DNA from 2 places in the Glutamicibacter sp. NPDC087661 genome. Region 2 is predicted to be linked to the other one. Evidence: predicted binding sites of a transcription regulator. Region 2 holds the regulator's gene; the other holds the start of a gene.

Region 1 (16,459 bases), on a different contig from region 2:
CAGCCAAATACCGTCCGGAGAAGCTGGGCACCGTCCTCACCCGGCGTTGGTCCCGCACCTTGCCCACCGAGCCTCAGCTCGGAACCGAGCTGTTGGGCTATTGGTCCGAGAGCCATCGCCACTACCACGACCGGGTGCATCTGCTCTCGGTGCTCGAAGCCATCGACTGGCTGGCTGAAGGCCAGGCCGATCCCGAAGAGCTCATGCTGCTCCAACTCGCTGCGTGGTTCCACGACGCCGTCTACGCTGGAACCAGCGAGGACGAGTTCAAGTCGGCCACCTTGGCCCGTGAACGGCTGTGGGGAGTCCTCTCCCCTGGTGCCGTCTCGAAGGTCAGCGGGCTGGTCATGCTCACCGCCAAGCATGCCCCGGCAGAAACCGATCGCCTGGGCCATATCCTCTGCGATGCCGATCTGGAGGTCCTGGCCCGCCCCGCTCCGGCCTACCAGCGCTACGCCGAGGCGATCTACAAGGAGTACGGGCATCTTCCCCGCCATGTGCTTGCTTCCGGGCGCAGCAAGATCCTCAGCGGCCTGTTGGAGAAAGAACTGATCTACGGCACCGAAGCCGGATCCCGGCGCTGGGAGCAGCGCGCGCGGAATAATTTGGGCGCCGAGCTGGAGCTGTTGCACAGCTGGCTGTAGTGCAACGCTTGTCCCACGTTAAACGGCCGATGGCCCGGATTCTTCGAAAGGATCCGGGCCATCGGCGCGATTACTGCGTGCTTAGTGCGTGCTTAGTGCGTGCGGGAAGCTTAGAAGCCGCCCATTCCGCCCATGCCACCCATGTCATCGCCACCGGCTGGGGCAGCGCCAGCAGGAGCTGGCTTTTCTGCGACAACAGCTTCGGTGGTCAGGAACAGGCCAGCGATCGATGCCGCGTTCTGCAGTGCCGAACGGGTCACCTTCACTGGGTCGTTGACACCAGCTTCAAGCAGGTTCACGTATTCGCCGGTTGCAGCGTTCAGGCCGTGGCCTGCTGGCAGGCCCTTGACCTTGTCAGCGACAACGCCTGGCTCCATGCCAGCGTTCAGGGCAATCTGCTTCAGCGGGGCTTCGATGCCAACGCGGACGATGTTCGCACCGGTAGCTTCGTCGCCTTCCAGAACCAGCTTCTCGAATGCTGCAGCGCCAGCCTGGATCAGTGCAACGCCACCACCGGCGACGATGCCTTCTTCAACAGCTGCCTTGGCGTTGCGCACGGCATCTTCGATGCGGTGCTTGCGCTCCTTGAGCTCTACCTCGGTAGCAGCCCCGGCCTTCAGCACAGCGACACCGCCGGAGAGCTTTGCGTGGCGCTCCTGCAGCTTCTCGCGGTCGTAGTCCGAGTCGGTGTTCTTGATCTCGGCTGCGATCTGGGCCTTGCGTCCCTCGATGGCGTCGGCTTCGCCGCCACCTTCAACGATGGTGGTCTCGTCCTTGGTGATAACGACCTTGCGGGCGGTACCGAGGACTTCCAGGCCTACGTTATCCAGGGACAGGCCGATTTCCTCGGAAACAACCTGGCCGCCGGTGAGGATAGCGATGTCGGTCAGCATGGCCTTGCGACGGTCGCCGAAGCCCGGAGCCTTGACAGCAACGGACTTGAACAGGCCGCGGATCTTGTTCAGGATCAGGGTAGCCAGGGCTTCGCCCTCGACATCTTCGGCGATGATCAGCAGCGACTTGTTCGACTGCATGACCTTCTCCAGCAAGGTCACCATGTCCTTGACCGAGGAGATCTTCGAGTTCACGATGAGGACGTAAGGGTCCTCGAGAACGGTTTCCTGGCGCTCAGCGTCGGTGACGAAGTAAGCGGAGATGTAGCCCTTATCGAAGCGCATGCCCTCTGCCAGCTCCAGCTCCAGGCCGAAGGTGTTGGATTCTTCAACGGTGATAACGCCCTGCTCGCCGACCTTGTCGAGAGCTTCAGCGATCAGTGCGCCGATTTCCGGATCGCCAGCAGAGATCGAAGCGGTAGCAGCGATCTGCTCCTTGGATTCGACCTTCTTCGCAGCGGCGAACAGTTCAGCGGTAACAGCTTCTACGGCCTTGTCGATACCGCGGCGCAGTGCGATTGGGTCAGCACCTGCGGCAACGTTGCGCAGGCCTTCCTTGACCAGTGCCTGTGCCAGCACGGTTGCGGTGGTGGTACCGTCTCCAGCGACGTCGTCGGTCTTCTTGGCAACTTCCTTGACCAGCTCTGCGCCGATCTTCTCGTAAGGCTCTTCGAGGTCGATTTCCTTAGCGATGGACACGCCGTCGTTGGTGATAGTAGGAGCGCCCCACTTCTTTTCCAGAACAACGTTGCGGCCGCGTGGGCCCAGGGTGACCTTCACCGCGTCAGCAAGGGTGTTCAGGCCGCGCTCAAGTCCGCGGCGTGCTTCCTCGTCAAATGCAATCATCTTAGCCATTGTGGCGTACGGTCCTTTCGGGACGATTTTGCGAAAATGCAACCGACAGACAGCGCCCGCGACGGACGAGTGGACCGGTGCGGCATCGGGCCAGCAACCGTTTCAGCTCTCGCTATCTGAGGTATTTTCCACGCCCACGCCCTGCATCCGCTGTCCGGTGCTTCATGGAGTTCTTGGAGAACGCAAAAGCCGACCGGCGTTAGCAGTCGCAACGCATGAGTGCTAATACAAATATTGGCACTCTCGCATGGCGAGTGCAAGCCGATCGGCTCTGAGCGAATGGAATTTTGAACGAATTATTCGTTTAGCCCCAGGGTGTCATCGGAGCCCAGAACCACGGTGACCCGGTTCGGAATGTTGCTGGTCTGCAGAACTTCGTCGATATTCAGGATTTCTGCAGCTTTTTCAGCGGTAGTGCGGTAGGACTCGGACATGTAATAAACCGTGGAGACTTCTGCGGGCCTGGTCCAGTTGTCGGCCACAATGCTGGTGAACCCGGCTTCGGCCATGGCGTCTTCGCCTTCATTAGCCAGACCGGCAACACTTGCCGCGTTGTACACGCCAATCAGCTGGCCGTAGAGCACGTCTTCGTCATCGATGGTGCTCGTTGGCGATGCGGATTCACTAGGTGTGGGTTCCACGGAGGGCTCGGCGGTGACTTCCTGGGTTTGCGAGGTGTCGCTTCCCGTGGAAGTCGCGAGGGTCTCCTTGAGCTGAGGGCCGAAGATGAAGGACAAGGCACCGATCACCAGCACGAGTACAGCGGTCAGCACTACCCAGCGCAATTTCCCACCGGTTGACTTCGACGCGGCGGACTGCGCCCATCCGTGGGCGTGGTGCGAACCCACACGGGTGCTGAACTCCGGAACGCGATCAAATTCGTCACGCGGGTAGTTGGTCATTCTTGTCCTTGCTCGAGGTCTGATTGGTCACGGCAGGCAGGGTTATCGTCCCGTGCCGACCTTACCGCCCACGCGACGTTTTGTGGAACGTGCTCTGCGCAGGCGCTTGACCAACATCGGGTCGTAGGCCAGTGCCGCGTCGGTTTCAATCAGCTGGTTCAGCAGCTGGTAATAATTCGTCGGCGACATCGAAAACTGCTTGGTAATGGCTTGTTCCTTGGCCCCGGCATACTTCCACCACAACTTTTCCAGGTTGAGGATCTGTTGCGAACGCTCATCCAATTCCGAATCCGGGTTCATGACGAAATCCACCAGCAATTCATTCTCAGCCATACGTTCTCACCTCTGTCATTGGACCAGTTTTCTCAGGTTTCGGCTATGCATGTAATCCACCATCGGTAGACATACCACCGATATTCTAACCAATCTGCTTGCCTAACACCGTGTGGCCGAGCACAGGCACGCCAGAAAAACGGCACAATTACCCCTATGGACGATTTGCAGCCAGCACTTTTCGATGCACCCCAGCCAGCTCGGACACCAGTGTACGAAGCGGCTGATTTCCCGTTCTACCATGGTGCCCAATCCATGGCCGACCACGGGTTTATCGCTGCAGACTGGGTACCGGCACTCTGCGAGCAGGACTCGCTGCTACGTTCCCTGGCCACCGATTTGGCGGCCCGTTCGGCGGCCGGTGAACAGATCCTGCCGGCACCGGAGGTGATGTTCCGCGCACTGAGCCTGCCATTGTCCGAAGTCAAGGTCCTAATTGTTGGCCAAGACCCATATCCGACACCCGGCCACGCAAACGGTTTGGCCTTCGCGGCCAACAAGCAGGTGCGTCCGCTGCCGCGCTCCTTGGCCAATATCTACAAGGAATTGCACTCCGATCTGGGACTGGAGCCGGTCGCGCATCCAGACCTCAGTCCATGGCTTTCCGAAGGCGTCTTGCTGCTGAACCAGGTGCTCTCCGTAGCCGCTGGCAATGCCGGCTCGCATCAGAAGCTGGGTTGGGCGCCAATTCTGCATGCCATCCTCACCGCGCTCAATGACCGTCCGCGGCCTCCGGCGGCTTTGCTCTGGGGCAAGCATGCGCAGAAACTCTCCGAGTCCCTGTCCAACGCCGTGCAGCTGCAAAGCGCCCACCCCTCGCCGCTCTCAGCCTCGCGCGGGTTCTTCGGCTCCAAGCCCTTCTCAAGCATCAATCGGCTCCTGTCCGACAGCGGACAGAAGCCGATTGACTGGTCGTTGCCGAAAGCCTAGCGTCGGCGGATCCGCCGGCGCTCACGCCGGGCGCTGGAGGTCAATGGACGGCACAGCGTATCGCCGAAGACGACGCCGCCAGCGATGGAGAGCATGATCGCCATGGCGTTGAACATCTCCACCAGTCCCGTGGCGGTGTCATTGACGTTGATGACGATGCCGTACATTGCGCGGAAGATCATCAGGCCCGGAAGCAGGAACATGACCGCAGGAGCCGCTAGCACCAGCTGCGGGGAGCGGAGTTTGTCCGCCGCCAGCCGCGCGGCGAAACCGATCACCGTGGCGACCAGCGCCGGGGTAGCCCGGTCTCCGAGTCCAATGCTTTCGGCCAGCAGCTGCACCAGGTAGCCGCCGACCGCAATGCCGGCGGTAGGCAGCAGCAGGCGCAGCGCGCTCTGCTCGGTGACCGCACCGGCGACAATGGCCACGCCCACCAAGACCACCAGCAGCCAGGCCGGATAGTCGGTTTGGACGATCTGGTGAACGTCGACCTTCTCTCCCCCGAGCAGATCCGAGATCACCAGGGCCGTAGCAATTCCGCAGAGGATCGCCCCGTAGATCAGGCTGGCCGAGAACAACCGGCCTACCGCTGTCACCGGGAAGCCGTTGATGGCATCCTGCAATGCCGAAACGAATCTGCCCGACGGAAGCAGCAGCAAGATGCCGCCAGAGACCACCAGCGCCGGATCCAGCGGAGCGTGGAATTGATGCCCCAGCAAGGCAATGCCGGTGACCACCAATGTCGAGGCCGCGATAGTGAAGAACTCGGGCACTCTCCAGCGCGAGCCGTATCGGCCGATCTGCGTCACGAGGCTCGAGGACAGCATCGCCACCAGCGCACCAGCCCACGAGCCGCCAATGAAGAGCACGAACGCGGCCGCGAACACGGCCCGGCCGCAGGCGACGATCCAGCGCGGGAACGGCTTGGGCTGCCGAGTGATGTCCTTCAGCCGCTTCGCTGAAACGGATCGCGATACGCCGCCGGCAATGATATCCGAGACGAGTTCGTGCACCAGCACCATGCCGGCGTAGTTCGAGGTGTAGGAGCGGACCACACGCAGCACCGAGTAGCTTTCGGCGTCCGGCGGGCTGTAGTTCAAATGCAGGGACTGGTTGGTGATGTCCACATCCAAGTGGCTCAAGCCCAGTGCCGCGGTCACCGCGATCACGCTGGTTTCCACTTCCAAGGCGCCTGCGCCGTAGCGGATCAAGGTCTCGCCCAAATCCAGCGCGAACTCCATGGTGCGCCGGTTGGACGCGTCCTGGTCCACATTGACCTTGGGGTTGGCGTAGGGGGTGCCCTGCAGGCGCTCAACGATGTTCAGCGCCTCGGTGGGAGGGGTATCCGAGATCCACATTTTCGCCAGCAGCCGACGGGCCACCGGGTTGGCGCGGGTAGGCATGAGGGTAATGCCCTCATCGGTGGTGTGGACCTGGCCGGTGCGCCACTCGATATCCGAGACATCGGCAGCCGCCACGTTGGCGCTGACCGCCGTATTGAGCGGTAGTTCAGATGCCGTTGCCGGCTCTTCGGCGGGCTCTGCCGGATGGAAGCCCATGTTGATCTCACTAGTGGCAATGCGGGGCAAGACGCCAGCTAGCGGAGCCGGATCCTCGCCTACGGCATTCGACGAGGCGGCCTGTTCCTCGCTAGATCGATGCGCCACGAATCATGCCCCCTCATCCAAAGTTTTTCCCATGGGATTCACCATACAACCCGTGCATGAAAAGTTGTCGGGAACGTGGCGAATTCGGGAGGTATCGCCGAACACATTTAAGGGTATTTTCGGCCACTGGAATACCGGCGCTCGGCAGTTGGTTGCACCATGCAGAAGTTAGATGTGTTTGCATATAATCCGGAGGATCCAATGAATACGCAGTTCCCATTGCCAGAAATCGGAGCCGAGACCTTCGGCGACATCACCGAGGATGCCCAGGGCAACCCGCTGAGCCATGCCCAGGTGATCCGCAATGTCATCGCCGAGGGGCAGCAGGCCGAAGCCTCGGGTCTTGATTTCTTCGGTGTCGGCGAGCACCACCGCGATGACTATGCCATCTCCTCCCCCGAAATGGTTCTGGCCGCCCTGGCCAGCACTACCCAGCGCATCAAGCTCGGCACCGCGGTGACCGTGCTCTCCAGCGACGACCCGGTGCGCGTCTACGAACGCTTTGCCACCTTGGACGCGATCTCCAACGGGCGAGTGGAGATCATCGCAGGCCGCGGCTCCTTCATTGAATCCTTCCCGCTCTTCGGCCTGGATCTTGAAGACTACGAGGACCTGTTCGAAGAGAAGCTGCATCTGCTGGCCAAGCTCCGCCACGGCACGCCGGTTTCCTGGCAGGGCAAGCACCGCGCCGCCTTGCGCAACCAGCAGATCTACCCGCTGCTGGAAGACCAGCCCTTGACCACCTGGGTGGGTGTGGGTGGCAGCCCGCAGTCGGTAACCCGCGCGGCCCGGCATGGCTTGCCGTTGTGCTTGGCCATTATCGGCGGCCAGCCCTCGGCCTTCGAAGGCTTGGCCACCCTCTACCGCCGTGCGCTGAAGGAGTTCGGCCATGGAGAATTGCCGGTCTCGGCGCACTTCCATGGCTTGTTGGCTTCCACCGACCAGGAGGCCCTGGAAACCCTCTGGCCGCATTACCAGCGCACCATGAATCGGCTGGGCGCCGAACGAGGCTGGCCGCCGGCCAGCAAGATGCGCTTGCAGGCTTCCATGGGGCCCGAGGGAGCCATGATGGCCGGCAGCCCGGAAACTGTGGCACGGAAGATGGCCAAGGTGGCCCAGCAGCTGGGCTTGTCGCGCGTTGACATCAAGTACTCTGCCGGTTCCTTGCCGCACGAGGCGATGATGAACAGCATCAAGTTGCTCGGAGAAGAGGTCAAGCCCATGGTGCACCAGCTGCTTGGCGCCTAGGGTCCTGGCTGTCCCGGAAACAGCGAAAGCCACCGCATTGCGGTGGCTTTCGTTCTTGGTGGATCTTACTGGACTCGAACCAGCGACCTTTCGCGTGTGAGGCGAACGCTCTAACCAACTGAGCTAAAGATCCATCTGCGCCCTGACTTGCAAGCCAAGCGCATAAGCAATCCTACCGGGCCGTGGACCTCACTCCAAATCGGCCACCGGTTCCAGCGCCCGGAATCCGTCCCCGGAACTCGCCGAAATGCCGCTTCCAGCGCAGGTTCGAACAGTCGCGGTTCAGGCAATGAGTAGAGCAGAAAAACAGCGCCGAATAGTTTATTTGCGATTCACCTAAAAGTACCCATTTCCACTTGTCAAAAAGGGACTTTAGACTCCATAATTTTTCTAGCTCATCGAGCTCAAACTGGACCCTACAAGGAAGTTGCCGGAAGCCGCCGGCATCGGTCCCCTCAAGGCCAACGAAACCGCGCAGTGGATTTTTCCACCGCGCAAAAGCCTCATCTTTCGTTCGTTCTTAGAATTTAGGACCGTACCCAGTGTTTGAAAACCTGAACTTTTCCTTGTCATCCCTATGCGTTCAGCCGGCCCAGCGCGCCGAATTAGCGACCCTTTACCCCCTGGTCGACCAGCGTTGGAACCAGAAGTTCGACCGGCTCTCGCTGCTTGTGACCGTGCGCGACCAGGGCACCTTGGTTGCCGCAGGCCTCGTGCATGATTCCATCATTGCCCCGACTTCTTCGATGAACGCCGTGGAGCTCGGTTGCATGGCCGTGCGCCCGGACTACCGCCGCCTGGGCATCCGCCAGCATGCGACGTCGCTGCGCCTTGCCCACGCGCTGCGTTCGGGCAAAACCCCGATCAGCGTCATCGATTCGCAGAACCCGGCATCCTGGGCCTTCTACGAGCGCTCGGAACTGTGGCAGCGCGAGCGCAGCTTCGAGCACGATGGGCAGCTGAAGTTCATCTACCGGGCCACCGAGGCCGCATGGCAGTGGGCCGCGCAATTGCCGCAGGCCTCCGAGGACCACGTGGCCATCCACCTTCCCGAAAGTGCGATGCCGGCCCCGAGCCTCATGGCCGGCCCGGCCCCGGTCCAGGGATTCGCCGCGCAGTTCGGGTCCGATGATTCGGCCTCCGCCGTGCCGGTGATGTGACCGCCTAGAACAGGGCGTCCTGCTGTTCGTCCACGGAGCCGTGGCCCGGCAGCGGGGCAACTTCTCCGGCCCGGCGAGCGCGAGCGGCCTCGTGCAGGTCGATCGGGGTGACCTTCAGGACCGCATCGACCATGGCGTTGAGGAACTGCGGCGCGGCAATATCCGCGGGCACCGGAGCGTGGACGCATTTCACTTCGGGATGCTCCGCGCTCTCATCCCAATCCACCAGCAGCAGGCCGGTGGCGGTGTACCCGAAGCCGTCGCCGAAGTCGCGCAGCTTGCGGATCATGTCCACGGTGCGGCGGAAGGCAGCCGGCTCGGATTCCAGGATCGTGGCACGCTGCACGAAGAAGAACCCGACGGCTGCCAGCGGGTAGCGGGCCCGCAGGTTAGCCGCATCCCCATAGGCCTCTTCATAGCGGTTGGCCAGGTTCTTGCCGAAGGATGAGGTCATCGCCTTGGTGCTGAGCAGCAGTTCGGGACCGGTGGACCAATGGGTCATCACCACGTCGGTTTGCTTCATGTAGGCGCGGCCCAGGATGCGCGCGTCGATGCTGCCCGCCTTGCCCGCCATGATGGACTCGTGCACCTCGTCGGCCAGCCGCTCCGGCAGCTTGCGCAGCAGTTCCAGGATGTCGCTGGACAAGACCCGGGGCGCCTCGGGACGCGGCCACACCAGATCCGCATCGAATCCGGCACGGCGCAATTCATGGGCCAGCCATGCGTCCACGCCCTGGGCAAAGCGGCCCGATCGGGTGACCGCCTTGTTGCGGACCGGGATGCTCAGCAGGCGTTCGAGCACCGGGAAGGACGGGTTGAATTCCTCGGTTACCGCGCCATTGCCCAGCCAGGGCGAATCCTTCGCCGCTGACATCAACGTGGTATCGAATTCGGCAAAGGCCAAGGTCTTTTCGATCGCAGGATTGGCCACGTTCATCCCCTCACGGCTTTGCTTCTGGCCTTGCGGCGTTCGAGCATATTCATTCGCGCTGTGCGGACCGCCTCCAGCGCATCCGGCTCCAAGCCGAGCAGCTGCTCGAGCACCACGCGGTCCACCAGGTCGGTGGCCTCTTGCTTGCGCCCCTGCACCAGCAGTTCACGCACCGCCGGCTTGATGGCACGCAATTGCCGGGCATAGCGCTGCACCATGCCGATCGCCGGGACCGGCAGCTGGTCGGCTTCACGCGGTTCCAGCTTCAGGATGCCGCCGCCGTAGGAGCGGCCCACCATTTCGGCTCCGAGCATGGTCAGGGTATTGAGCGATGCCACCGGGAGCAGCTCGCGGCCCAGCTCGCGCGCATCGGCGCCGAGGTACACCCCATGGATCGAGTTGATGTGGTGCACCGCGGCCTCGTTGGCGGTCAACCGCGGGGTGTCGGCGTTCATGTAGGTCATGAACAGGTCCGGCACCGAGAGCACCGGCACCCGCCACCATGGCGAGCGCACCTTGCACTTGTAGGCCTGGTCGACGTTCTGCAGTTCACCGCTGGCCACGAAGCGCGCACCAGCACCGCTGGGTTCCGCGCCGGGGCGGAACATGTAGGCAGCTGCCCCGTGCTCGGCGAGCTTTTCCCAGCCGTCCTCGCTCAATTCCAGCCCGCGCAGGTGGCGCGAGCCCGGAGGCGAGATCCGGATCAGGTCCTCGCGGGCCAGCCCCAGGTCCTGGATCTGCTGGGCCGAGAGGGTGAACCACTTATTATTGCCGGTGACCGCGCCCAGCGAGGTTTCGCCCCAGGACTGCAGCGGCGCCATCCGGCCGGCGGCCAGTGCCGCCGACAAGATCCCCTGGGCTTCAAGGCCGACCAGGGAACCGGTCCAGCGCTCGTTCATGCGCACCGGGGTGTGGCGGGTGCCTTCGCCCAGGGCTTGCAGATCCAGCGCATTGCGGAATTGGTGCAGGTTGAAGGAACCGCTAGCCCCTTCGCGGTAGCCCTCGGCCAGCAGCAGCACCACTTCTTCCTGCGCGTCGGCGAACAAGCGCTCTTCGAAGACGGCCAGGTGCACGCTGGCGAAGCGTTCAAGCAGCATCTGGCGGACAGGCCCGGCATAGTTCACGAACATCAGCTCTGCCGGAAGCACCAGGGCCAGGCGCCCGCCGACGGCAAGGAAGCTGGTGGCGTGCACGACGAAAGCGGCCCAGATGCTGGCAAGTTCATTCAGTTCCACGCCCGAGGCTTTGGCCGCGGCGCGCGAGAGCTGCCGGTCAGCCCCGCGGTGCAGCTGGTAGCGCACGTAGGGAGGGTTGCCGATGACAGCGTCGTACTCGGCGTTGCCGGTGACCTCGAAGAAGTTGGCGTGCTCGATGCGCGCGTCGATCCCGGCGGCGCTCATCCGCTCACGGGCGGCCTGCACCGATGGTTCGTGCAGTTCCAGGCCCACCAGCTCGACCCGGTCTCGGCCATCTGCAAGCACCGGATGGGCAGCGGCAAGGAATTGTGCTTCACCGCAGGAGGGTTCCAGGACCTTGGATCCTTGCTCCCCCAGCGCCCACTGCGCCATGAAGCTGGCAACGGGTTCCGGGGTGAAGTAGGCTCCGCGCGCATGGCGGGCGGTGGCCTGATCTGTCAATTCTCTACTCAACACGCATCGATCTTTCCACGTAGGCCAGACAGTTGGGCTGGACCGGTAGACCGAGTCCGGGCGGCAACTTCTCTATTCTACGTGCGCGGGCATCTGGCTGATTCCTGTTCCTAGTGGTCTGCTTCGGCTTTGCCCTTGTGGCGCAGCTTCTCGATGCCCAGGATGATGACGGTAATCACGGTACCCATGATAAAACCGGCAAGGCAGGAGAAGGCGGTGTTCACCAGCCAGCCCAGCACGGCGCCGGCCTGGCCGGTCGCGTCGTGGACCAGCAGTTCAACGTGGTGCACGAAGCCGTACGGTGCGTGCCAGCCCAGTTCGTCCATGCCGACCAGCAGCAGGTGCCCGCCGACCCAGAGCATCGCGATCACGCCGACCTTGCTCAGGATGGACATCACGATGGGCATCGCCTTGACCAGGCCGCGCCCGATCTTCTGCGTGAGCTGGCGTGGCTTGGCGGCCATGTGCAGTCCGATGTCGTCCATTTTGACGATCAAGCCCACGGCGCCATAGACCACGACGGTCATCAGGATGGCGATCACAATCAGGATCAGCGCGCGATTCAAGAATGGCTCGTGGGACACCTCGTTCAGCGAGATGACCATGATCTCCGCGGAAAGCACGAGGTCTGTGCGCACTGCCGATCCGATGATCGCTTTCTCGTCGCGCACTCCCTCCTTGCCGCCCGGAGTGTGGTGCTTGATCGCGCCCATCGCCTCAAGCAGCTTCTCGGCGCCTTCGAAAACCAGATAGGCGCCACCGATCATCAGGATCGGGGTCAGCGCCCATGGAGCGAACTGCGATAGGATCAGCGCCACCGGAAGGATGAACAGCATTTTGTTCCGGATAGACCCAACGGCGATCTTCCAGATGATTGGAAGCTCGCGCTTGGGCGAGAGTCCGGCCACGTACTGCGGGGTGACTGCCGCATCGTCGATGACGACGCCTAGCGATTTGGTGCTGGCCTTGCCAGCGCCCAGCGCGATGTCATCAAGCGATGCCGCGGTGACTTTCACCAGCGCCGCCACGTCGTCCAATAGTGCTGCAAGGCCTCCGGCCATGGTCGGCTCCTCAAATATAGGTTCTGCGCAAAATTCTACCGGCGGGATCTTTGAGCCTGCCATAGGCGCGACGCTGGCTCGGGCAAGACCTGGGGCTAAAAAAAGAAACCGCGCCATGAAGATTCATGGACACGGTTCCCGTTGCTGGTCAGGACCAGGTCAGAGCCCCCTACCGGATTCGAACCGGTGACCTTCAGTTTACAAGACAGACGCTCTGGCCAGCTGAGCTAAGGGGGCGTACCGAATAAGAATATCCGAAAACCCTGCGGCACTGCGAATTGGCGATGCTCCGAGTTAAATGCCGATGGGAAGGAAGCCAGCATTGGCTTCCTTCCCATCGGTCGGGGTGCGAGATCAATAAGGATACTACCGGATCCCGAACAATTGTCCAGAGGCTACCGGTTCGACTTACTTGTTGGCAGCGATTGCTTCCTTCACTGCGGTTGGGAAGTCTTCCTTTGCCAGATCGACTACCTCGCCCTGGACGAAGATCGATGGGGTGCCAGCCACGCCATCGTACTGGCCGGCAGTAGTGGTGTACTGGACGAATGGACGGAACTTGTCATCTGCGATGCAGCTTTCAACGGACTGCGCAGCGCCATTCTGGATCGCCAGATCGGCCAGCTCGGCGTTCTTCATCTCGCCCTCTGGGTAGTGGCCCCACAGCGCCTTGACAAAGCCCATGTAGGCTTCTGGGCTTTCGTCGGCGACGCAAGCCAATGCGTTGGCGCCGCGCGAGGAGAAGTTGGTTGCTGAACCACGGTCAAGGTAGCCGACGTTGCGGTATTCAACGGTGACGTCGCCGTTGGCCAGCCATTCCTCGATCTGGTCCCCGTAGGTAGCCTCGAAGTCTGCACAGTGAACGCAGTTGGCGTCAACGTACATGGCGATGTTGATCGGTTCGCCCTTTTCAGCCACCGTCAGGTCGCGTGGGGTAGCTGGCGATGGCGCCTCGGCAGGTGCTTCGAGCGTCTTGATATCCACATTCTCGATGGACTTCTCTGCGACAGTGTCCGGCGAGGTGACCATGATGCCACCGGCTGCGGTACCGCCCTGCGGCACGGCGCCGGAGTCTGCCACCTTTGCGTTGTTGTTCTGCACGATCAAGGTAACTACCAGTGCGATGACCACAATGACTGCGGCCAATACGCCCAGCTTCACGAAAAGCGACTTGCGCTTCTGAGCGGCATCTTGAGCGGCACGCATCTGCGCCGCCTTCTCTCGGGCACTCGCGGTTCGCTCTGCCTTCGATGGACGCGGATTATTTGTAGACATAAATTTGGCGGTTCCTTGGTCAGCGGACAACTATCATCTGGAGTCAAGCTTAGCCAACTCCGAGCGCCAATATCCTTGAAAACTCAAGATTCCCCCACCTTCACAGGACTCACATATCTTTCGCATACAGCACCCAAAGTGCTTCGAAAACCTTAAGTTGAGCGTTAAACCAAGTCATCGGCGGATATCGTTTCTTTGCTGCCGGTCCTTTGCTGACCACGCGGCACATGCGCAGAAGTAGCCCATATGACGGAGAAATCCGTCTCTTCGTTCCCTTAGCAGTCAGTTTTCACTAGGCTAAATAGCAAGAGCGAGGAAATTTGACGAGAAGTCATTCACTCAGAACCGACGAATCTGCACCACGCCGGTGAACCAGATTGAACAAACCAGGAGGTTTGCAGTGGGTACCCCAGCGCCGAGTACAAAGACCGAAAATTCCTACGATTTTGTGGTTGTAGCCAACCGCCTTCCGGTGGACCGCATCACCAATCCTGACGGATCGCAAGGATTCCAGCGTTCGCCCGGTGGTTTGGTTACCGCCTTGGAACCGGTCATGGCTGCGTCCGAAGGTGCCTGGGTGGGTTGGCATGGCGGTATCGGCGAGAAGCTGGAGAGCTTCGACAAGGATGACATCCATCTGGTTCCGGTCCCCCTGGATGAGGATGACCTGACCCTCTACTACGAGGGCTTCTCCAACTCGACGCTTTGGCCGCTCTACCACGACGTCATCGTGCCACCGGAGTACCACCGCACCTGGTGGGACCGCTACAAGAGGATCAACCAGCGATTCGCCGATGCCGTACTGGAAATCGCTGCTCCGAACGCTACCGTGTGGGTCCACGACTACCAGCTGCAGCTGGTTCCGCAGATGCTGCGGCTGGCGCGACCCGATCTGAAAATCGGCTTCTTCCTGCACATACCGTTCCCGGCGGCCAGCCTGTTTTCGCAGCTGCCCTGGCGCACCCAGATCTTGCAGGGACTGGTCGGCGCGGACTTGGTCGGGTTCCAGCGCGAAACCGATGCGAGCAATTTCCTGCGCTGCTTGCGCCGGTTCACCGACTACTCCACCAAGGGCGATGTGGCTTCGCCCCCAGCCGGTAACGACATGCAGAATCTCTGCCGTGCCAATGCGCATCCGATTTCCATCGATACCGAGCAAATCGCCAAGCTCGCACGCGATCCGCAAATCATTGCCCGTGCCGCCCAGATCCGCCATGAGCTGGGCAATCCGAAAACCATCATGCTGGGCGTGGACCGCTTGGACTACACCAAGGGCATTCGCCACCGCCTGAAGGCCTATGGCGAGCTGCTCTCCGACCAGACTCTGCGCGCCGGTGATGTCTGCCTGATCCAGGTAGCCAGCCCCAGCCGGGAAAACGTGGACAGCTACATCGAGCTGCGTGACCAGGTGGAGCTCATGGTCGGGCAGATCACCGGCCAGCATGACACCCTGAGCCACACCACCCTGCGCTACCTGCACCAGTCCTATCCGCTGCGCGAAATGATCGCCATGTATCTGGCAGCCGATGTCCTGCTGGTCACGGCCCTGCGCGATGGGATGAATCTGGTGGCCAAGGAGTTCGTCGCTGCGCACCAGGATGGTCGCGGCGTACTGGTGCTCTCGGAGTACACCGGCGCTGCCGATCAGCTGACCCAGGCTGTCCTGGTCAACCCGCACGACATCGACGGGATGAAGGCCAAGATCGTTGAAGCGGTTCAGATGAATGAGGCAGAGCAGGAACGCCGGATGAAACGCATGAACCGCCACTTGGCGCTCAACGACGTCTCGAAGTGGTCCGAGGATTTCCTAGCCGAGCTGGCCGAGATCAACGCGGCCACCTCCGTGCACGAAATCGTTCGCTAGAAGATTCCGACAGGAATCCTGATCTCCGATGAGGAATACCATTGCCTGACCTTGACCCTGCCCTGCAGGCCGCGCTCGCTGAATTTGCTGCCCATCAGCGGGTACTAGTTGCTTTGGACTTTGATGGAACGATGTCCCCGCTGGTTGACCGGCCCCAAGAGGCCCGGCCGCTGGAAGAGTCTGCTGCTGCCTTCGAGCAGCTGGCTTCCAGTCCCGGGGTATACACCGCGGTGGTGTCGGGGCGTAACCTGCAGTCCTTGAGCGAGGTCTATCCTGAACCTCGTCCAGAGATTCGCATTGGTTCGCACGGTGCCGAGCGCTTGGTTCCGCCACAGCTGGGCGCGATCTGGCACGATGAGCCGCTGACCGCTAGGCAGTCCGAGCTGCTCGGGCAAATTACCAAGCGCCTGGAACGAGTTGCTGCGATGCACGCGAACGCCAGCGTGGAGTACAAACCGTCGGCCACGGTCCTGCACGTCCGCCAGGCAACACCTGAAGTTGCCGCCAAGGCCCTGGCACAGGCGCGGCAGGCGCTACGTGATTTGGACGGCATCAAACTGCTTGAAGGCAAAGCGGTGCTAGAGGCCACCGTGCATCACGGCGATAAGGGCCAGAGCCTGCAGTGGTTGCGTGAAGTACTCGACGTCCAAGCGGTCCTTTTTGTCGGTGATGACGTGACCGACGAGAACGGATTCAAGGTTCTTGGCGCAGCGGATCTGGGCATCAAGGTGGGACCTGGACCAACTGCGGCCGCGCATAATATCCTTTCGCCAAGTGAATTACCACACCTTTTGAAAAGTCTGATTTCCATGCGACACTGAAGTGTCCCAACTCACTTTCACTACGGATCGTCGGGCACGTACCTGCCCGTGAAAGGATTGTCATCATGGCAACTGTGACCTTTGAAAAGGCCACCCGCATCTACCCGGGCGCACTTGTGCCTTCCGTCGACGCTATCGACTTGGAAATCCAAGATGGAGAATTCCTTGTCCTGGTCGGCCCCTCGGGTTGCGGCAAGTCCACCACCCTGCGCATGCTCGCGGGCTT
Region 2 (9,470 bases):
GTCGATCTTCTCGGTCAACGAGCCCGGCAGGAAGCCCAGCTTCTCCCCTGCCTCAACGGCAGGCCGGGTCAGGATGATGCGGTTGACCTGCTTGTCCTGCAAGGCGGCGACGGCCATGGCCATGGCCAGGAAGGTCTTGCCGGTACCGGCTGGGCCAATGCCGAAAGTAATTGTCGAATCCTCTATGGCGTCGACATAGCTCTTCTGGTTCACGGTCTTGGGGCGGATGGAACGTCCGCGCCCCGAGAGGATCTTCAGGCCCAGGACGTCGGTGGGTGCATCCGGATTGCCGGCGCTGAGCATCTTGATGATCTGCTCGATCGTTTCGGCGCTCATGCGCGAGCCGCGAGTGGCCAGCGAACGGGCTTCTTCGGTGACGCGCTGGGCCTTGCGGACTTGCTGCGGTTCACCTACCAGAGCCAGGGATTGGCCGTTGGGGCGGAAGCTCACCTGCGGGTAGGCGCCGGAGAGAATACGCAAGAGCTCGTCATTGGGACCGAGGGTGGCAATCATGAGCTCAGCTGTATCGAAACTGATGGTGAGCGATGCGGATCCGTTCTCCGCTGTCGCCTTATTCTGTTCAACCTGCATGCAGTGCGCGGCGCCCCTTTGCGAGCTTGGTGGTAATCGTGATTTGTCCTGCTTGCCATTCTATCGAGTCGCAGGCCAATCCGGAGAAAATTCAGGTCTCAGCGTAAGCAGTAGAACCTGAAAGTAGTCTTGAATGATGCTAATCGGGGCAAGTGGCGAACATATAGATTTGGTTACGGATTAGTAAGTTGGGCCATTTTTCTGCAGTTAGCCGCTTCTGATATGGCAAGCTTGAGAGCGGTTCCAATACGGCCAGGAGCCGCAACAGCTAAAATCACCACGGATTGGTACGCAGTGCAATCAAGGATCTTGCGGAAGATTCCACGCCGATTCGGCGTTTTGGGAATCACTGCCGCTCTCGTCGTCGCCGCAGGATGCGGTCTGACGAATCGCGAGAGCTCCTATGAGATGCCATCGACCGCCGTGGCTGAATCGCTGAACCTGCCGAACGCCACCGACGCTGGCGAGGATGTCGGCATCGCGGCTAGCCTGCCCATCTACTGGCTGGAAAACACCGATACCGGCGTGTTCCTGTACCGCGAGTACATCGAGGACACCCGCCATCAGGAACCCATCGGCGATGCGATCTGGACGCTGCTCTCAGCCGACCCGATGAAGCCGAAACGCTATACCCATTTGAAGCCCACCGATGAAATCGGGGTTTCAATCAATAATGCGAATGTCATCACCTTGGATCTGCCGGCCAAGGTCTTCAGCGCCAATCTCGACCAGGGCCTGTCGGAGCGCGCCATCCAGCAATTGGTCTTCACCGCTACGGCAGCTGCCGCCAGCGCTGGACTGGTCGTGGGCGAGCTTCCCGCAACGGTCCGCATCCTGGTTGACGGCCAGGCAAATGCCACAGTCTTCGACGGTTTCCGGCTCAAGGATGTCTACGAGCGCGATGCGGCGTTCATTGCACCGATCTGGATCATCGATCCGCAGTTCAACAAGACCTTGGCGGATGGCTCGATCAAGATTAACGGCCGAACCACCCAGTTCGACATCGGCACCTTCTACTCCTTGCAGCGCAAGGACGCGGACGGCAAGCTCACGGTGATGACCGCTCAGAAGCAGGTCAACCCCGGGCAGATCAATGCCGACGGTTCATTCACCCTGACCACCGATCTGCGTGCCGGCTCATACCGGCTGACTTTCTGGGGCGTTGAGACCGAATCGGACCATCTGGTCGGCAAGGTCACCAGCGACTTCCGCGTCGAGTAACGCAGCATCCAGCGCTGCAGCCCCCGCCGGAAGTCCTGGACATGAACCTGGGCGCCCGTTGTCCGGGCCAGCTCCTGAACTGGTGGCGGCTGAGCATTCTTGGCCTGCTGGCAGGATTTCCAGTGCCGTTGCCTTGGACAGCGTCCTTATCCGATCGGCTGCCGCATTCGCGTATCCGGCCCGCAGCGACTTCGCGTTCCCCGTCCCGAGGCCTTTTCTCGGCTCGAACCCGCTGCGCCGGCCGGAGACGAAATTGCTCCGCAGATCCCGGCAGGCACATGCCTGCCGGGATCTGCGGAGCAATTCAACTGCTAACCGGAATTCTGGAACCTAGATTTCGCCGATCAAATGGCGGATCAAGACCAGGGCCGCGGGGCCCGCGGTCGAGGCACGCAGCACATGCTGGCCCAGCAGGGCTGGTTGGGCGCCGGCATCGACGAAGGACTGCAGCTCCGTTTCGGAGATGCCTCCTTCTGGCCCGACGATCATGATGATCTCCTGGCCGGTCCGCGCATCGGCGAGCCACGACTGCACACGCCGGGCCACCGATTCCGCGGCCTGCTCGTGCAGAACCAGAACCAGTGCGCCATTTGCGGTATCGGCCGCGATGGCCTTGGCCAGTTCCTTGGAACCCAGCGGGTCCAGCACCTCTGGCTCATAGGCGCGGCGCGACTGCTTCTGCGCCGAGCGCACCTGGGCGCGCCACTTGGCCATGGCCTTGTCGACCTTGGCCGCGTTCCAGCGCACGATCGAGCGGTCAGCCTGCCAGGGGCGTACCGACAGCACGCCCAGTTCCACGCCGGACTCGACAGCTTGCAGGTCGCGATCCCCCTTGGACAGCGCCTGGACCAGGGTGACCGGGTGATCGCTGACCGCTTCCTCGGCACGGCGCAGGACCTTCACGCTCAGCAGGTCCTTGGCGGTGCCGATGACCTCCACAGTCAGGCGCAGCCCCTTGCCATCCAGCAGGTCCAGGTGCTCGCCCGCGGAGACCCGTTTAACGGTGACCGCGTGGTGCGCTTCGGAGCCATCCAGTTCAAGAATGTCCCCGACCGTTGCGTCCCGGCCCTGCTGGGCGTCGATGACGAAGCTGTGGTTGCTCATGCCTAGCGCTGGTTCAGCTTGTCGCGCAGGCGGGAGAACATGCCGCCGCTGTGCTCCACGCGGCCGGCCGAGAGTTCTTCGCCACGCAGCTTGGCCAGCTGCTCGAGCAGATCGCGCTGGGCAGCGTCGAGCTTGGTCGGCGTCTCCACCTGCAGGTGCACGATGATGTCCCCGCGCTTGCCTCCGCGCAGGCGCGGCACACCGAGGCCCGGCAGGGTGACGGTGTCGCCATCCTGGGCGCCTGGCTCCACATTGATGGACTGGCCGCCGTCGAAGGTTTCCAGCTTCAGCTCGCAACCCAGTGCGGCGGCGGTCATTGGCAGGCTCATCTTGGCGTGCAGGTCGGTGCCGGCGCGCTCGAAGACCTTATGGCGGCGCACGTCGATCTCGACGAACAGGTTGCCGTTAGGCCCGCCGCCCGGGCCGGCTTCGCCCTGTCCGCGCAGCTGGATGCGGGTGCCGGAGTCGACACCTGCAGGAACGTTCAGCGACTTGGACACATGCTCGCGCACCCGGCCTTCGCCGTTGCACTCCAGGCAGGGGTCCGGGATGGTGGTGCCGAAACCGCGGCAGGCCGCACAGGTTTCCACGGTCATCATCTGGCCCAGGAATGAACGCACTGGACGCTGCACCTGGCCTGCGCCATGGCAGATGTCGCAGGTGACCGGGCTGGTGCCTTCGCGCGTGCACGAACCGTTGCACGTCTTGCAGGTGACAGCGGTTTCCATCTCCAGCGGGTAGACCGTGCCCTTGACCGCGTCTTCCAGGTCGATGGTGATGGTGATCAGCGCGTCGCGGCCCGGCTGGGTGCGTGATGCCGGGCCCTGGGCCTGGCCGCCACCGAAGAACTGCTCGAAGATGTCGCCGAAGCCGCCAAAGCCCTGGCCGCCACCGCCGAAGCCCGGGTGGCCGTTGCCGTTCTCATCGCCGGTGGCGTCGTAGTTGGAGCGCTTGGTCTGGTCGGAAAGGACTTCGTAGGCTCGGGTGACCAGCTTGAACTGTTCTGCAGCGTCATCGCTAGGGTTTACATCCGGGTGCAGCTTACGCGCCAACTTGCGGTAGGCACTCTTGATTTCCTGCGGGGTCGCGTCCTTGGCGACGCCTAGGGTCTCGTAATGCGAGCTCACGTTATTCGCCGTGTCCTTTCCTGAGAATCTTGAAATTCGATAGTGCCGGGCGGTGCCCAGCGAGGCTAGTTAGCCAAAATCTTCGACAGGTACCGTGCCACCGCACGAACCGAGGCCATGGAGGTTGGATAGTTCATCCGGGTGGGGCCGAGGACCCCGAGCTTGTTGCGCACATCGGTGCCGTAGGTGGTGGCGACCACTGCGGCTTCCGACAGCTGCCCGTAGTGGTGCTCGGTGCCGATGGCCACGGCCACGCCGCGCGAATCGGCTTCCAGCTCGGAGAAGAGCTTGAGCAGCACTACCTGCTCCTCGAGCGCCTCGAGCACCGGGGTTATGCTCAGCGGGAAGTCCCCTTCCACGCGGGCGAGGTTCGCGGTGCCTGCCATGATGATGCGTTGCGCGTTGGCCGCCTGGGCCATTTCTTCCAGCGCACCGATCACCTGGTCCACCAGGGGGTCGGCCTGCTGCGTCGAACTGCGCTCGATGCGGGTGAGCCGGCCGGCAAGTTCGGCAAGCTTCACTCCCCCGAAATTGTTGAGCAGCCACAGCTTCAAGTCATCCAGCTCATCATCGCTGTAGGAACGCTGGACCGGCATCATGCGCTGATCCACCGTGCCATTGGAAGCGATCATCACCATCAGCACCTGGGCCGAGCCCAGTCCGACCAGATCGAGGTTCTTCAACGAAGCGGTGTCGTAGTGCGGCACCTGGATCATTGCTACCTGGTTGGTCAACCGCGCCAGGAGGCGAACGGTGCTCTTGAGCATCTCGTTCAGGTCCGTGGAGCTGTCCAGGATCTTGTTGATGGCGTCGCGTTCAGCCCGCGACAGCGGCTTGAGCTCGCCGATCTCATCGACGAAGCGGCGGTATCCCTTTTCGGTGGGGATCCGTCCGGAGGAAGTATGCGGAGCGACTATGAGCCCCTCTTCTTCCAGCATAGCCATGTCATTGCGGATCGTTGCGGCGCTGACACCGAGGTTGTGCCGGTCCAGGAGCGCTTTGGAACCCACTGGCTCACGGGATTGGACGTAGTCCTCCACGATGGCCCGCAGAACGTCTAGGCGTCGCGGCTCTGTCACAACAGCACCTCCTTGGATTCCCTGTGCCCGGCTTTGGCACTCTAACCTGTCAAGTGCCAAGTCTAATACGTTCAGCAGTTGCTAGCATTGGATTTCGAGCGTATTCGATCACAGCGAAAGGCAGTACGTGACTAATTACTCCTGGGGACCACGGGATCTGAGTGCACCGGCACCGAAAAAACTCCGCCAGGTCCCTGTTGAACGTGGCATGATTCTGGAAGATGCCACCTCAGGATGGGTAGGAGAAGTCATCCGTACCGAGAAATCCGGTGGCATGCGCGTGATCGTGCTCGAGGACCGCCACGGCAAGACCCGCTCCTTCCAGGCGGGCTTCGGGTTCTTCCTCGAAGGCGAAGCGGTGCAGATCATTGATCCCGTTGCCAAGGCCGCACCGCCCCAGAAGCTGGTCTCGGCTTCGGGTTCGCGTGCCGTTGCCGGACTGAAGGCCCGGGAAGCCAGGGCAAGCCGCATCTGGGTAGAAGGCAAGCACGACGCTGAGCTGGTTGAAAAAGTTTGGGGCCACGACCTGCGTGTTGAAGGCATCGTCGTTGAACCGCTGCATGGCGTGGACGATCTTGCCGGGGCTATCCGCGACTTCGCCCCCTCCGCGCAGCGCCGCCTGGGAATCCTGGTTGACCACCTGGTTGCCGGAAGCAAGGAATCGCGCATCGTTGCCGAGGCGATGAAGGTCCCCGGTGCAGCGCAAAACGTGCTGATCCTCGGCCACCCGTACGTGGATGTATGGCAGGCGATCAAGCCTGCGACACTGGGCATCAAGGCTTGGCCGGTGATCCCCAAGGGCACCGATTGGAAAACCGGTGCGCTCCGGGCCTTTGGCTGGCCGCACTCCACCGCGGAAGACATCGGCATCGGATGGCAGCGGCTCTTGTCCACGGTGCAGCATTACGGGCAGCTTGAACCGCAGCTCTTGGGCCGGATTGAAGAATTGATCGATTTTCTCACGACCGAAGATTACGGTTTCCTAACGATTGACTAATAGTTGGAGATTAGTCTGCGAATCTCCCCGTGCGCCCAGCCGCGGTCGCTATGATAAGAGGAACCACACTTAGCAAGACAAGGAAAAATAGTGACATCACGCCAGACGAAGCCATCGGAGAATTCCCGCTTCGAAGGTTCCAGGACCTCTGCGCTGCCGCTGACTCCTTCAGAAGATCGCCAGTGGGCAATGATGGCCCACTTCGGTGCCATCTTGGGTTGCGTTCCTTCGGCAATCGTCTTTGCCGTATTCCGGGACCGTGGCCCGTTCACTGCACAGGAATCGAAGGAAGCGTTCAATTTCACGTTCCCGCTGACCATTCTCGCCATCGTATTCAATGTGCTCATGGTCTTGCCGGTGATCGGCTGGCTTTTCGCAGTACTCGCCGTGGCCCTCTGGGTCTTCATGACGGTCTCGGGCGCCCTTGCTGCCATCCAGGCCAACAAGGGACGCCCTTACCGCTACCAATTCAATCTGCGGCTGATGAAGTAGCAGCGGTTTCCCAGTCTTAGAAATCGAGCAGTTCACGCACCACGAGGTCGGCCAGGAGCCGGCCTCGCTGCGTTAACACCAATGTGCCGGCGAACGCGGCCTTGGCATCAATCAGCTCGTCGGCGATCAAGCCGGCGACTTTCTTGCGTCCGGTTTCATCGAGCTCGCTAATCTTCATGCCCGAACCCAGCCGGGTCAACAGCATCGTGCGCTCAAGCTGCACGGCCTCGGCATCCGGGTATTCGCGGCCGTGGCCCGGGGAGATTCCAGCATCGATCCGTTGCTGATACGCGGCTGGATGCTTCACATTCCACCAGCGCAGCCCGCCAACATGGGAATGCGCGCCGGGGCCTGCGCCCCACCAGTCGCCGCCCTGCCAGTAAGCGATGTTGTGCTGGCAGGCATTCGCCGGGGTCTTCGCCCAGTTGCTGACCTCGTACCAGGAGAAACCGGCCGTGGCAAACATGTCGTCGGCCAACTGGTACTTTTCGGCATGGTCGTCATCATCGATGTTCGGTACCTCGCCACGGCGAATCTGGGCCGCCAGCTTGGTGCCTTCCTCGATGATCAGCGCATACGCCGAAATGTGATCAGGTTCGTAGCTCAACGCGGCTTCGATGCTGGTGCGCCAGTCTGCCAGGCTCTCCCCCGGAGTGCCATAAATCAAATCGACACTGACATCCAGGCCGGCCTCGCGCGCCCACGCAACGGCTTGCGGAACGCGCTTCGGATCATGGGTGCGCTCAAGCACCTTGAGCACGTGGGGCACCGCGGACTGCATGCCGAAGGACACGCGGGTGAACCCGCCGTCGGCCAGCTCCTGCAGGCTTTCGCGGGTCACCGAATCCGGGTTGGCCTCCGTGGTGATTTCCGCACCCGGCTTCAGGCCGAAGTCGTCGCGGATCCGGCCGAGCACCGAGACCAGGTCTCCGGCGGGCAGCAGCGTGGGAGTTCCGCCGCCGAAGAAGACAGTTTCAATTTCGCGGTGCGGTTGGCCCGAACGGTCCATCACCTCGCGGGCGAAGCTGATTTCCTTGCTGACGGTGGCAGCGTAGGTTGCTTGGCTGGAACCGGAGCCCAGCTCCGTGGCGGTGTACGTGTTGAAATCGCAGTAGCCGCAACGGACGGTGCAGAACGGAATATGCACATAAAAGGACATGGTCCGCCCCTGTGCCTCATGCGCGCATGAGGCAGGTAGCAGACCATCGGCCGGAGCCGGATCGCCGTCAGGCAGTACTGAAGGCATTTACTTCTTTTTCGGCTCGTCGGTGGACAGTGCGGCAATGAAGGCTTCCTGCGGAACCTCCACGCGGCCGACCATCTTCATGCGCTTCTTGCCTTCCTTCTGCTTTTCCAGCAGCTTGCGCTTGCGGCTGATATCGCCGCCGTAGCACTTGGCAAGAACGTCCTTGCGGATTGCGCGGATGTTCTCGCGGGCAATGATGCGCGAACCGATCGCGGCCTGGATTGGAACTTCGAACTGCTGGCGAGGAATCAGCTCACGCAGCTTCGAGGTCATCATGGTCCCGTAGTTGTAGGCCTTGTCGCGGTGCGTAATGGCGCTGAAGGCATCCACTTGCTCGCCCTGGAGCAGGATGTCGACCTTGACCAGATCTGCAACCTGCTCGCCGTCGGCCTTCCAGTCCAGCGAAGCATAGCCGCGGGTCTTGGACTTGAGGTGGTCGAAGAAGTCGAACACGATCTCAGCCAGCGGAAGGTGGTAGCGCATTTCGACACGGTCCTCGGAGAGGTAGTCCATGCCGCGCATGGTGCCGCGGCGGGTCTGGCACAGTTCCATGACCGAGCCGATGAATTCGCTCGGCGCCAGGATGGTGGCGGCAACCATTGGCTCGTGGACTTCCAGGATCTTGCCATCCGGGAATTCCGAGGGGTTGGTGACCGTAATCATTTGCTTGTCTTCGCCCATGACCTCGTACACCACGTTCGGCGCCGTGGAAATCAGGTCCAGATTGAATTCGGATTCCAGTCGCTGGCGGGTGATTTCCAGGTGCAGCAGGCCCAGGAAGCCCACGCGGAAGCCGAAGCCCAGGGCCACGGAGGTTTCCGGTTCGTAGGTCAGCGCAGCATCGTTGAGCTGCAGCTTATCCAGCGCATCACGCAGTACCGGGTAGTCGGTGCCGTCCATCGGGTACAGGCCGGAGAAGACCATTGGCTTGGCCTCTTCGTACCCGCCCAGGGACTCGGTGGCCGGCTTGTGGAAGTTGGTGACGGTATCGCCGACCTTGGACTGGCGCACGTCCTTGACACCGGTGATCAGGTAGCCCACTTCGCCAACGCCCAGGCCCTTGGTGGGCTCGGGGTTCGGCGAGGATACGCCGATTTCCAGCAGTTCGTGGGTGGTGCCGGTGGACATCATCTGGATCTTCTCGCGAGGAGACAGATTGCCATCGACAACTCGAACGTAGGTCACCACGCCACGGTAGGTGTCGTATACGGAGTCGAAGATCATTGCGCGAGCCGGAGCCTTGGCATCGCCGACAGGCGGCGGGAGCTGCTTGATGACCTCATCTAGCAGTGCTTCAACGCCTTCACCGGTCTTGCCCGAAACCTTCAGCACGTCTTCTGGCTCGCAACCGATCAGGTTGGCCAGCTCGGCAGCGTACTTTTCCGGCTGCGCGTTGGGCAGGTCGATCTTATTGAGCACAGGGATGATCGTCAGATCGCCCTCGATAGCCAAATAGAGGTTGGCCAGGGTCTGCGCCTCGATGCCCTGGGCGGCGTCAACTAGCAGGATCGCGCCTTCGCAGGCGGCCAGCGAACGCGAGACTTCGTAGGTGAAGTCGACGTGCCCGGGGGTATCGATCATGTTCAGTGCATAGGGGGTGCCATCTTCGGCTC

Evidence for each region. Region 2 encodes HrcA, which represses chaperone genes, less so after heat shock. Its sites were predicted from a motif close to TTNGCACTCGNNNNNNNCGAGTGCNAA; they were not measured.
Region 1: groL (chaperonin GroEL) is a predicted target of HrcA. The motif match lies at 2,592-2,618, and genes of this name have one in related genera.

Annotation. Positions count from the first base shown of each region.
Region 1 covers NZ_JBIUWE010000006.1:253,776-270,234, forward strand. Annotated here, with positions in the region: gene ACIOTN_RS16325 (DUF4031 domain-containing protein) at 1-644, shown strand, start outside; gene groL (chaperonin GroEL) at 755-2,392, opposite strand; gene ACIOTN_RS16335 (LytR C-terminal domain-containing protein) at 2,689-3,294, opposite strand; gene ACIOTN_RS16340 (DUF3263 domain-containing protein) at 3,337-3,627, opposite strand; gene ACIOTN_RS16345 (uracil-DNA glycosylase) at 3,784-4,557, shown strand; gene ACIOTN_RS16350 (threonine/serine exporter ThrE family protein) at 4,554-6,224, opposite strand; gene ACIOTN_RS16355 (LLM class flavin-dependent oxidoreductase) at 6,426-7,472, shown strand; tRNA gene ACIOTN_RS16360 (tRNA-Val) at 7,529-7,605, opposite strand; gene ACIOTN_RS16365 (GNAT family N-acetyltransferase) at 8,015-8,632, shown strand; gene ACIOTN_RS16370 (hypothetical protein) at 8,637-9,569, opposite strand; gene ACIOTN_RS16375 (N-6 DNA methylase) at 9,566-11,212, opposite strand; gene ACIOTN_RS16380 (DUF808 domain-containing protein) at 11,323-12,273, opposite strand; tRNA gene ACIOTN_RS16385 (tRNA-Thr) at 12,437-12,510, opposite strand; gene ACIOTN_RS16390 (thioredoxin domain-containing protein) at 12,682-13,548, opposite strand; gene ACIOTN_RS16395 (trehalose-6-phosphate synthase) at 13,949-15,412, shown strand; gene otsB (trehalose-phosphatase) at 15,454-16,233, shown strand; gene ACIOTN_RS16405 (ABC transporter ATP-binding protein) at 16,299-16,459, shown strand, end outside.
Region 2 covers NZ_JBIUWE010000001.1:992,643-1,002,112, reverse strand. Annotated here, with positions in the region: gene ACIOTN_RS04755 (PhoH family protein) at 1-591, opposite strand, end outside; gene ACIOTN_RS04750 (GerMN domain-containing protein) at 901-1,812, shown strand; gene ACIOTN_RS04745 (16S rRNA (uracil(1498)-N(3))-methyltransferase) at 2,143-2,916, opposite strand; gene dnaJ (molecular chaperone DnaJ) at 2,919-4,043, opposite strand; gene hrcA (heat-inducible transcriptional repressor HrcA) at 4,109-5,122, opposite strand; gene ACIOTN_RS04730 (DUF3097 domain-containing protein) at 5,250-6,119, shown strand; gene ACIOTN_RS04725 (DUF4870 domain-containing protein) at 6,210-6,611, shown strand; gene hemW (radical SAM family heme chaperone HemW) at 6,628-7,857, opposite strand; gene lepA (translation elongation factor 4) at 7,858-9,470, opposite strand, start outside.